Regions from separate parts of the Chryseobacterium sp. X308 genome, predicted to be linked through region 1. Evidence: riboswitches for the same ligand, from Rfam matches in the RefSeq annotation. Region 1 holds a riboswitch; each other region holds the start of a gene.
The links. Region 1 has a riboswitch for cobalamin ahead of LIV57_RS14150 (TonB-dependent receptor plug domain-containing protein). Riboswitches for the same ligand answer to the same signal wherever they lie in the genome.
Positions count from the first base shown of each region.

Region 2: it holds a riboswitch for cobalamin, as region 1 does, so the genes downstream of both, LIV57_RS00750 (TonB-dependent receptor plug domain-containing protein) here and LIV57_RS14150 (TonB-dependent receptor plug domain-containing protein) in region 1, are expected to answer to the same signal.
Region 3: it holds a riboswitch for cobalamin, as region 1 does, so the genes downstream of both, metE (5-methyltetrahydropteroyltriglutamate--homocysteine S-methyltransferase) here and LIV57_RS14150 (TonB-dependent receptor plug domain-containing protein) in region 1, are expected to answer to the same signal.

Region 1 covers NZ_JAJFZH010000012.1:114,092-117,274, reverse strand. The annotation lists gene LIV57_RS14150 (TonB-dependent receptor plug domain-containing protein) at 8-1,834, opposite strand; cobalamin riboswitch at 1,866-2,044, opposite strand; gene LIV57_RS14145 (T9SS type A sorting domain-containing protein) at 2,182-3,183, opposite strand, start outside.
Region 2 covers NZ_JAJFZH010000001.1:144,846-148,028, reverse strand. The annotation lists gene LIV57_RS00760 (cytochrome-c peroxidase) at 1-113, shown strand, start outside; gene LIV57_RS00755 (transporter) at 125-1,072, shown strand; cobalamin riboswitch at 1,165-1,349, shown strand; gene LIV57_RS00750 (TonB-dependent receptor plug domain-containing protein) at 1,458-3,183, shown strand, end outside.
Region 3 covers NZ_JAJFZH010000002.1:138,682-141,864, reverse strand. The annotation lists gene LIV57_RS03690 (hypothetical protein) at 1-294, shown strand, start outside; gene LIV57_RS03685 (Lrp/AsnC family transcriptional regulator) at 380-841, opposite strand; cobalamin riboswitch at 1,037-1,223, shown strand; gene metE (5-methyltetrahydropteroyltriglutamate--homocysteine S-methyltransferase) at 1,396-3,183, shown strand, end outside.

The DNA of each region.
Region 1 (3,183 bases):
TAATTTATTAAAAATTTATTGCTGCATACACACTATAGTTTCTTTTTGGTAAAGGATAGAAGGAAACGGTTTTATAGTAGGTATTGGTTAGATTATTCACTTTAAACCCTAAGGTATATTTTTTTGCTAAGGTGGCAGAAACTCCCATATTTAAAAGAAAATAAGGATCTATAGCTTCTGATCTCTTTTCATCACTTGTGGTATAAGTAACACCGTTCAGCTGTCCCTGTGCATAAAACCTGAAAAAACCATATTCGTAATCTATACCGGCATTTCCCCTGTGCATGGGAACGTAAGGTCTCTGCATCTTCGTTTCTTTATCGATAGCTTTTGCATAATAGTACGCTGCATTGGCTGTGAATTTATGATTTCCCCACTGCTTGCTGAAAGACAACTGAGATTCCAGCCCGTAAGATTCGGATTTATTGACATTGTATGCCTGCCAGTATCCCATAGCCGTTGGAAGCCATACAATAAGATCTGTGATATTCATATAATAGGGAGACAGAGTAAGTTTGAAATCTCCCGCTTTGAACTCATTGGTCATATCCACCTGAGTAGAGGTTTCCGGTCTCAGATCTTTATTTCCTCCCGGTTCATAATAAATATCATTAAATGAAGGATATCTGAAGTTTTTGGATACGTTAATACTCAGATCATACCATTTTGCGGCGTTCCATTTTCCGGAGAATGAATACATAAAGGGAGACTTTACATCTTCTACAAAATCTTTTTTGAACCCTCCTTCAAAACGCAGGTCTTTTGTCGCAAAATACCGCAATAATCCTGAAACAGAACCTATATTCCTGCTGACATTGGATATTCCGCTCTCGTACCCTTCGCCTTTATTAAGCTGAAATTCTCCGATGATATTAAAATTCCATTTTGAGTTCAGGAAATAATTAAAATCATTTTTAAAGATATAATTTTTCCCGGTTCCTCCACTGGATTTAGGCTGGTTTAGCGAACCGAAATACTGAAAATTCTCTTCCGTGTAGGCTGCTTTAAGGGAATTGCTGAACTTCGCTTTGTTCCAGTCCCACGAAAGAAGACTTCTTACGCTTTGAGTTGTATATTTTGTTTTTGTTCCCGTTTCCTCATACACAGGATAATGCTGTGAAGAATCAAAAAACTGGCTTTGCCACGAAACCTTATGATCGTTTGTAATTTTATAGGATGCTCCTATATTGAATGTCGTATTGTAATAATTCCCGTTTCTGTTGATGTAATTCAGATCGCTTACCTTGTAATCATTTTCACTTACAGAATAATTTCCGGAGGCTTTAAAACTGAACTTATCATTGCTGTAAGAACCTTTTATAAAGTTATTATAAGTATTAAAAGAAGCCACTTCAGAAAATAAAGAACCATGAAAACCTTTATTAAAATCAAGGGTATTATTCAGGTGAATACTTCCCCCGATAGCACCACTTCCGTACACCACGCTTCCTCCACCGGCTTTGATACCGATCTGATCATAGCCGAACAAAGCAATATTGTTGATATCTCCCTGCCCTAAAAAATTAGAATTGATATTAATTCCGTTCCATACGAATGCGGTCTGCTGGGCGGTAGTTCCTCTGAAAGAAGGTGAAGACACGGCTCCGCGGCCATTTTCTTTAATAAAAACCTGCGACTGAAACCTCAGAAGCTCCGAAAGATTACTGGAGTTTTTTTCAGCATCTTCTGCTGTAATTGTTTTTACGGGATGAAAAAGTTTCACCCTGTTCATCTGGTTATCGAAGACATAAATAGTGTCAATGGCTTTCTCTTGTCCAAAAAGAAAACATCCATAAGATGAAAAAAGCAGTACTAAAGATCTTTTTATATCCATACTTTTTTACTTTTCCTCCGAAAGCAATATGTTTTTTAATTATAATCCTGGCAGGTCTCCTGACTTTCGCATTCTGCTCCTTCCCGTTTTTACACAGTGGCGTTTTGCAGAAACTTGTGTTGCGATTTACAGTTGCGGGGACAGTCCGGGAGTTACACCCGATTCCCTTTTCATTCCAAAATACTGGAAACCAAAATTTTTGCAAAGATAGTTTTTTATATGTATTCGCCAAAAATCAGACTTTTCTATACAAAACATGCTATCCTTTTGTTATATACACAAAAAAGAACGGCCGCTTTCAATATTGAAAACAGCCATTCATCCCACTACTTTACTATTTATATATGTTATTTTTTAATAAATTTATAAGGCTCCTGTTGTACTCCTTTTACGGAATATTGTAAAATATAATCTCCTTTTGACAGAGATGAAACATCAATCTGTCCTTCTACAGTATCCAATGATTTTACCTTTTGTCCAGCCATATTATAAATTTCTGCTTTCTCTATTTTTCCTTTTCCTTTAAAATACAGGATGTCAGCCACTGGATTAGGATAGATACTTGTATTGTTTTTCTCTTTCACAGCATCACTCACCGATAAAAATTCAGAAGTATCCAGGTAAAAAGCAATCATCTGCCCTGAAGCATTTGTCCCTGACCCGGCAATTTTCTTTCCGTCCTGTGAAATCGCAAGAGGAAGTCCCATTGTTACTCCATTAGTGGCAATTCCTAAAGATGCCGCATAATCATTCAGGTTAATTCTCCCGGCGGCAGAGGTCCAGATAAAGCCTTCTCCTGACATGGGAGGAGCCCCAAATGCTCTGTAATACCCGATCACTTTTTTCCCATCAGCAGAAATCCCGGTGGCACCTCCTTTGAAGCTGAAAGAAGCATTAGGATGCGTTATATAAGTAAGTCCGCTCACAGCATTCCATACATAAGGATTAGGATTTGCCGAACCTATTATTGTATTTCCGTCAGCAGAAATTCCTCCTGCTTCTCCTACATGATTCCCATTATTATCTGTAATAAAACTTTCCACTCCATCCTGCCATTTTGCTCCGCTTCTTGTTCCGGTTGATTCATCCTGCCAGCCTACGATCACTGTTCCTGCTGCATTGATTGCGTTTGCTCTGGAGCTGCGTCCGGGAACTATACTTCCCAGATCTACCACGCCGTTTACTTCGTCCCATTTCACAGCATGCGCATTCGCTGCGGTGAGAAAACCAAGACCAACAATAGTATTTCCATCAGTCGACATTCCCCAGGTAGAGCTTACGCTGCCATCCCATCCTGTAGGTACAAGCCCGCCTCTGTTTACCCATGTGGCCATAGCGACATCATAAGT
Region 2 (3,183 bases), on a different contig from region 1:
AGAACGGTCATGTAGGAATTGCCATGAACAGTCAGGAAAAACAATCGATCATTGCATTCCTGAAAACATTATCGGATAAAAGTTTTATATCCAATCCAAAATTTGCAGAATAATTTATAGAAACATGAAGAAGATTATAGTGATAGTAAGTTTGATCCTGTTTAGTCAGTATCAGGCAAAGATCATCAGAGACAGTGCTTATATTGCTCCGGAAACTTTCAGCAGATTCAATTTTGATGATGACTGTGATGCTTGCGGCTGTGCAGCAGGAAACGGATCTTCCGGCTTTGAGTCATTGTTGAATCCACAGTTTGTCGGAATTAAGTATTTTGCGCAGCATTACAAAGCTAAAGAGAACTTGTTTGTAAAAGACCTTACCCAGGATCAGTATTTCAATACGCTGCAACTTTGGGGGAAAATTCCTCTGACTAAAAAACTGAGTGTTTATGCGAGTCTGCCATTCCATTTTCATGAAAAGAAAACCATGCAGGGAGATATCAGAATCAATGGAATAGGAGATTTAAACCTGATGGGAATTTACCAGCTGATGAGCTCTAAAGATAATTTCCATCATCTGAGCGGAGGTTTGGGCGTGAAAATTCCACTCGGGAAGTTTGATGAAAAAGGAGCATCCGGTGTCAACCCAAGCTTTCAGCTGGGAACTGGCAGCTGGGACTATCAGGCCGCTTTGAATTATAAGTTTCAGAAAAATAAAGTAGCCGTATTGGTCAATACAGACTATACGGTCAAAACAGAGAATAAGAAAAATTACCGTTTTGGAAACCAATGGAACTATGCAGCAACAGGTTTTTATCAGGTTGCTGGAAATGAAAAATCCATTTTTTCTGTAAAAACTGGAGTGCAGGGAGAAGTTTATGCTCAGAATAAACAATTTGATGAAGCATTGCCGAACACTGCAGGAAGTGCTTTGTACGGAAAATTAGGTTTTGAAGCCTCTTATAAAAAGCTGAGCCTGGGAAGTGAAGTCATGCTTCCCATGTACACGCGCCTGGCGGGAGGAGATATTGAAGCTCAATCAAGATTTAGTATTTTTCTGAATATTGGAATTTAAAAAGAAACCCTTGTTGAAATCATGTTAAAGCTCCTTCGGGAGCTTTAATTGTTTATAAATCATGATTTTAGTTGGGGATTAGGAATAATTATTTATCTTTGCCGGAATTTGGTGAGCCGTAAAAAGCTCTTAAAAGGGAATCCGGTGAAAATCCGGGACAGACCCGCTGCTGTAAGCTCCACACCAAGTTTTTGAAGAATATATCCACTGTTTTTTAATGGGAAGGATTTCAAAAATGGAGTAAGTCAGAAGACCTGCCAGACAATAATCGTTTGACGCTTTCGTGGAATAAAGCTTAGGACATCAATGATTCTGTGCAGTAACAGCTGTGCTTTGTCGTTGTATTCTTATACCCATTAGCGTCTTCATTATCCTAAATGAGCTAATGACGCCAAAACTAACTACTTCTGCAATTCATAAAGTTGTTTTCACAATATTAGTGTTAACATCTCAACTTGTGCTTTCCCAAACTAAGAAAAAAGACAGTCTTCAGGAAGAGACCATTAAAGGGATCAATCTTTATAAAAAGAATTTTAAAGAAATTATTCCTGCACAAACCCTGCAGGGAGAGCAGCTGGAAAGATTAAACAGTCATTCTGTAGCAGATGCGCTGCGGTATTTTTCGGGTGTGCAGATTAAAGATTACGGCGGATTGGGTGGTTTGAAAACCATCAATATCCGAAGTATGGGAAGCCAGCATGTAGGGGTTTTTTATGATGGAATTCAATTAGGAAATGCCCAAAACGGCCTTGTGGATCTGGGAAGGTATTCTCTGGATGATCTGGAAGAAATTTCATTATACAACGGACAGAAAAGTGAAATTTTTCAACCTGCAAAAGATTTCGGTTCTTCAGGATCTATTTATTTACAGCCTAAAACTCCTGTGTTTAAAGGAACAAGAAAAACCAATCTTGTGATAAGAGCCAAAAGTGCTTCCATAGACCTCTTCAATCCGTCATTCCGGCTGGAGCAGAAAATTTCAGACAGGGTTTCTGCCAGTTTCAGTGGCGAATTTATGCAGAGTGACGGAATTTACAGATTTAGATATGCTAAGAAATATCCTGATGGACAGCAAGCCTATGATACCATTGCCAAAAGACAGGATTCAGATATTCGGGCAAAACGTTTTGAAACTTCTTTCAACGGAACTTTAAATAACGGAAGCTGGAATATCCGTGGCTACGGTTATATTTCAAACCGCGGAATGCCGGCACCTATTGTGAATGGACGTTTCGGAGGAAGAGGAGCGAGACTTTCAGATGAAAATTATTTTGTACAGGCTAATCTGAGAAAAAAACTGTTCCCGAAATTTGAAACGCAGCTGAAAGCAAAATTTGCCTACGATTATACCCATTTTATGGATACGGTTCGTTCGCAGTCTATTATTTATACCGATAATACCTACATCCAAAGGGAACTTTATCTTTCCTCTTCCAATATTTATTCAATTACACCCAATTGGGATGTCAGCCTGAGCGGTGATTTTCAGTATAATAATCTGGATGCCAATCTGGATAATTTTTCTTATCCTACAAGATATACTACATTGGTAGCATTGGCAACAACGTATCAGTGGAACAGATTCAAAATTTTGGGAAGCCTTTTAGGAACCTTTACATTTGAAGAAGTAAGAAAAAATAAAAGACCGGGAGATGCCAGAGAGTGGACACCTGCGGTGTTTATGAGCTATCAGCCGGAAAAAATTCCGGAGCTTACTCTAAGAGCTTTCTATAAAAGAATTTTCAGACTTCCGACCTTCAATGATTTGTATTATACCAATATCGGAAATACCTATCTGAAACCGGAATTCACCAATCAATATGATGTAGGATTTACCTATCAGAAGAATTATAACAACCGTCTCTTTAAAACATTTTATGCTAAAGTAGACGGTTACTACAACAAAGTACAGGATAAAATTGTGGCAGCTCCGAACGGAAGCATGTTCCGATGGCTGATGATGAACCTTGGATTGGTTGAAATCATTGGTGCAGATGTGAATGTGCAGACAGAACTTCAATTGGGAAAAGTTACTCTTAGACCGTTGCTTTCCTACACTTATCAAAGTGCAAGAGATATGAGTGATCCTGAAGATACTTTTTACCGCAATC
Region 3 (3,183 bases), on a different contig from region 1:
AAAGACAATAGTATCAATGAGATGTTTTTTGTGACTTCAGACAATAAACCTGTCATCGTGGAAGGACTTCCTTTTGGTCTTGTTCTGAATAAAAGTACATTACAGGACAGTAAAACGAAGTTCGGTAAGTACAATGCCAAAATACAAAAATCGGGAGCAGACAGTGAATTTCCTGGAGGTTCAAAACTGGTTTTTAAAAAAGGGAAACATTATACAACATTGCTTTTCGACAGTAAGAACCTGTTAAAATCAATAGGTTTAACAACAGAACTAATGGATCCCGCAGCCAATTGAGTACTGAAAAAATTATATAATTATAGTATCCGTCATTATTGACGGATTTTTTTATCCTCAGACGGCGTTAACTTTAAAAGAAAATCTATATCGTCAGTCCATGGTTATTTTTTACCTCAGCCATCACAAACGTACTGTGCGTGCTGCCGATAGAATCTACGGATCCCAGCTTGTTAAATACAAAATCCTGATAATGCTTCATATCCCGAACCTGAACTTTCAGAAGGAAATCAAAATCTCCGGAAATATTATAGCATTCGGCAACTTCTTCAATTTCTAAAATTTCTTTTACAAAATCATACCCCACGGACCGGTCGTGAATTTTAAGTTTGATCTGGCAGAACACCGTAAATCCGCGGTTCAGTTTTTCAGCATCAAGAACTGCTGCATATCTTTTAACAAAACCTTCCTGTTCAAGCCTTTTTACCCTTTCAAAAACCGGTGAAGTAGAAAGGTTCACTTCTTTAGCAAGTTCTTTAACGGTGAGTTTGGCGTTGTTCTGAAGCAGCCTGAGCAGCTGTACATCCTTATCATCGAGTTGTTCCACAGAATATTATTCTTTTAAATGATTAAAACAGTCAAATATAAAGAATTATATGCTTTTATTTTTACTTTATGAAGTTTAATTTGCTTAATTATTTGTTTTCAATTGTGGTTTTATTCTGTATTACTAATTTTACACAAAATTAAAAACTTTTACTGACAACCTTTGTTAAAGGTAAAAGTACAGTTCTTTACAGATACTTCATCAAACAGGAAAGGTTTTACTTAACGTAGATTAATAGGGAATCGTGTGCAAATCACGAGCTGTCGCGCAACTGTAAGTAACCCACCAAAAGTTTCTGTCCTTGCAGATCCACTGCCAAAAGCGGGAAGGATGACAGAAACTGTTACAAGTCAGGAGACCTGCCTTTACTGAATTGACAATGCTTTCGCGGGCTGAAGCTTTGGGTCATACAGATGGTATATCAAATTTTGTATTTTCTTCTGAAGGGAAATACACTGTCTGCTATGTCACTATTTTCCTGAAACTTTTTCCGCAAAACATAACGAAGCATTTTAAAGGACTTCCCAATAAGTTTAATTAAAAAGTTTAAAAAAATGCAAACTCACATTCTTGGCTATCCGCGTATTGGTAGCAAAAGAGAACTCAAAAAAGCCTGCGAGCAGTACTGGTCAGGTAAAATCCTTTTGGAAGAACTTCTGAACACCGGAAGAACTCTCTGCAGTCAAAACTGGAATATCCAGAAAGAAGCAGGAATAGATCTTATCCCATGTAATGATTTTTCATATTATGATCAGGTATTGGATATGAGTCTTGTCGTAGGTGCCATTCCAACACGGTACCATGAAGTGGTGCTTAAAAAAAACAATACTGAATTGGACCTTTATTTTGCCATGGCAAGAGGCTATCAGAAAGACGGATTGGATATCACTGCCATGGAAATGACCAAGTGGTTCGATACCAACTATCACTACATCGTTCCGGAATTTTATAAAAATCAACAGTTTAAGCTCAGTTCAGATAAGATTTTCAATGAATTTGCAGGAGCAAAACAAGCTGGAATCAATGCGAAACCGGTGATTATCGGGCTGGTTTCTTATCTGTTATTAGGAAAAGAAAAAGAAGAAGGATTTGATAAACTGGATCTGGCCGGAAGTCTTCTTCCTGTTTATATAGAGATTTTAGCCAAACTTCAGGAACAGGGTGCAGAATGGATTCAGTTTGATGAACCTTTCCTGGCATTGGATTTAACAGAGAAAGCCAAAGAAACTTACCGTTATGTGTATGCCGAAATCAGAAAACGTTTCCCGAAACTGAAATTTATTGTGGCTTCCTATTTTGACGGGTTAAAAGACAATACTTCACTTGCCGTTTCACTTCCTGTCAATACATTGCATGTTGATCTGGTTAGAAATCCTGAACAGCTGGATGGTATTCTGAATAGCATTCCTGAAGGTGTAAGCCTTTCGTTAGGACTGGTTGACGGTAGAAATATCTGGAAAAATGATTACGAAAAGTCGCTGTCTTTTATTAGTAAAGCTGTTGAAAAATTAGGATCTGAAAGGATTTTCATTGCACCATCATGTTCATTGCTTCATTCACCTTGTGACCTGGATTTTGAAACCAGTCTTAACCCGGAAATTAAAAACTGGCTGGCTTTTGCCAAACAAAAAGTGGCAGAAGTTGTAACGCTTAAAGAACTGGCTTCCGGAACGGAAAATGAACAGATTTTTGAAGCATTTGAAGAAAATAAAAAAGCAATTGAGAGTAGAAGAACTTCTTCTCTTATCCATAATGATCAGGTAAAACAAAGAGCCAGTGCTGTTACTGAAAAAGATGCTCAGAGAATAAACACCTTCAAAATCCGTAAAAAAGAGCAACAGGAAGTATTGCAGCTTCCTTTGTTCCCAACCACTACGATCGGATCATTCCCGCAAACCGCAGAAGTGAGAAGCTGGAGAGCAAAATTTAAAAAAGGAGAACTGACAGCAGAACAATATGATACCTTACTGAAAGAGGAAACGCAAAGAACAATCCGCTGGCAGGAAGACATCGGAATTGATGTATTGGTTCACGGAGAATTTGAGCGAAATGACATGGTGGAATATTTCGGAGAACAGCTGGAAGGATTTGTATTCACTAAAAACGGTTGGGTACAAAGCTACGGAAGCCGTTGTGTGAAACCTCCTGTGATCTTCGGTGATGTTTCCCGTCCAACACCGATGACGGTGTACTGGTCTCAATATGCCCAATCTCAGACTGAAAAATGGGTAAAAGGAATGTTAACAGGTCCGGTTACCATTTTACAGTGGTCTTTTGTACGTGATGATCAGCCTCGTTCAGAAACGTGTAAGCAGATTGCCTTAGCTATTCGTGACGAGGTT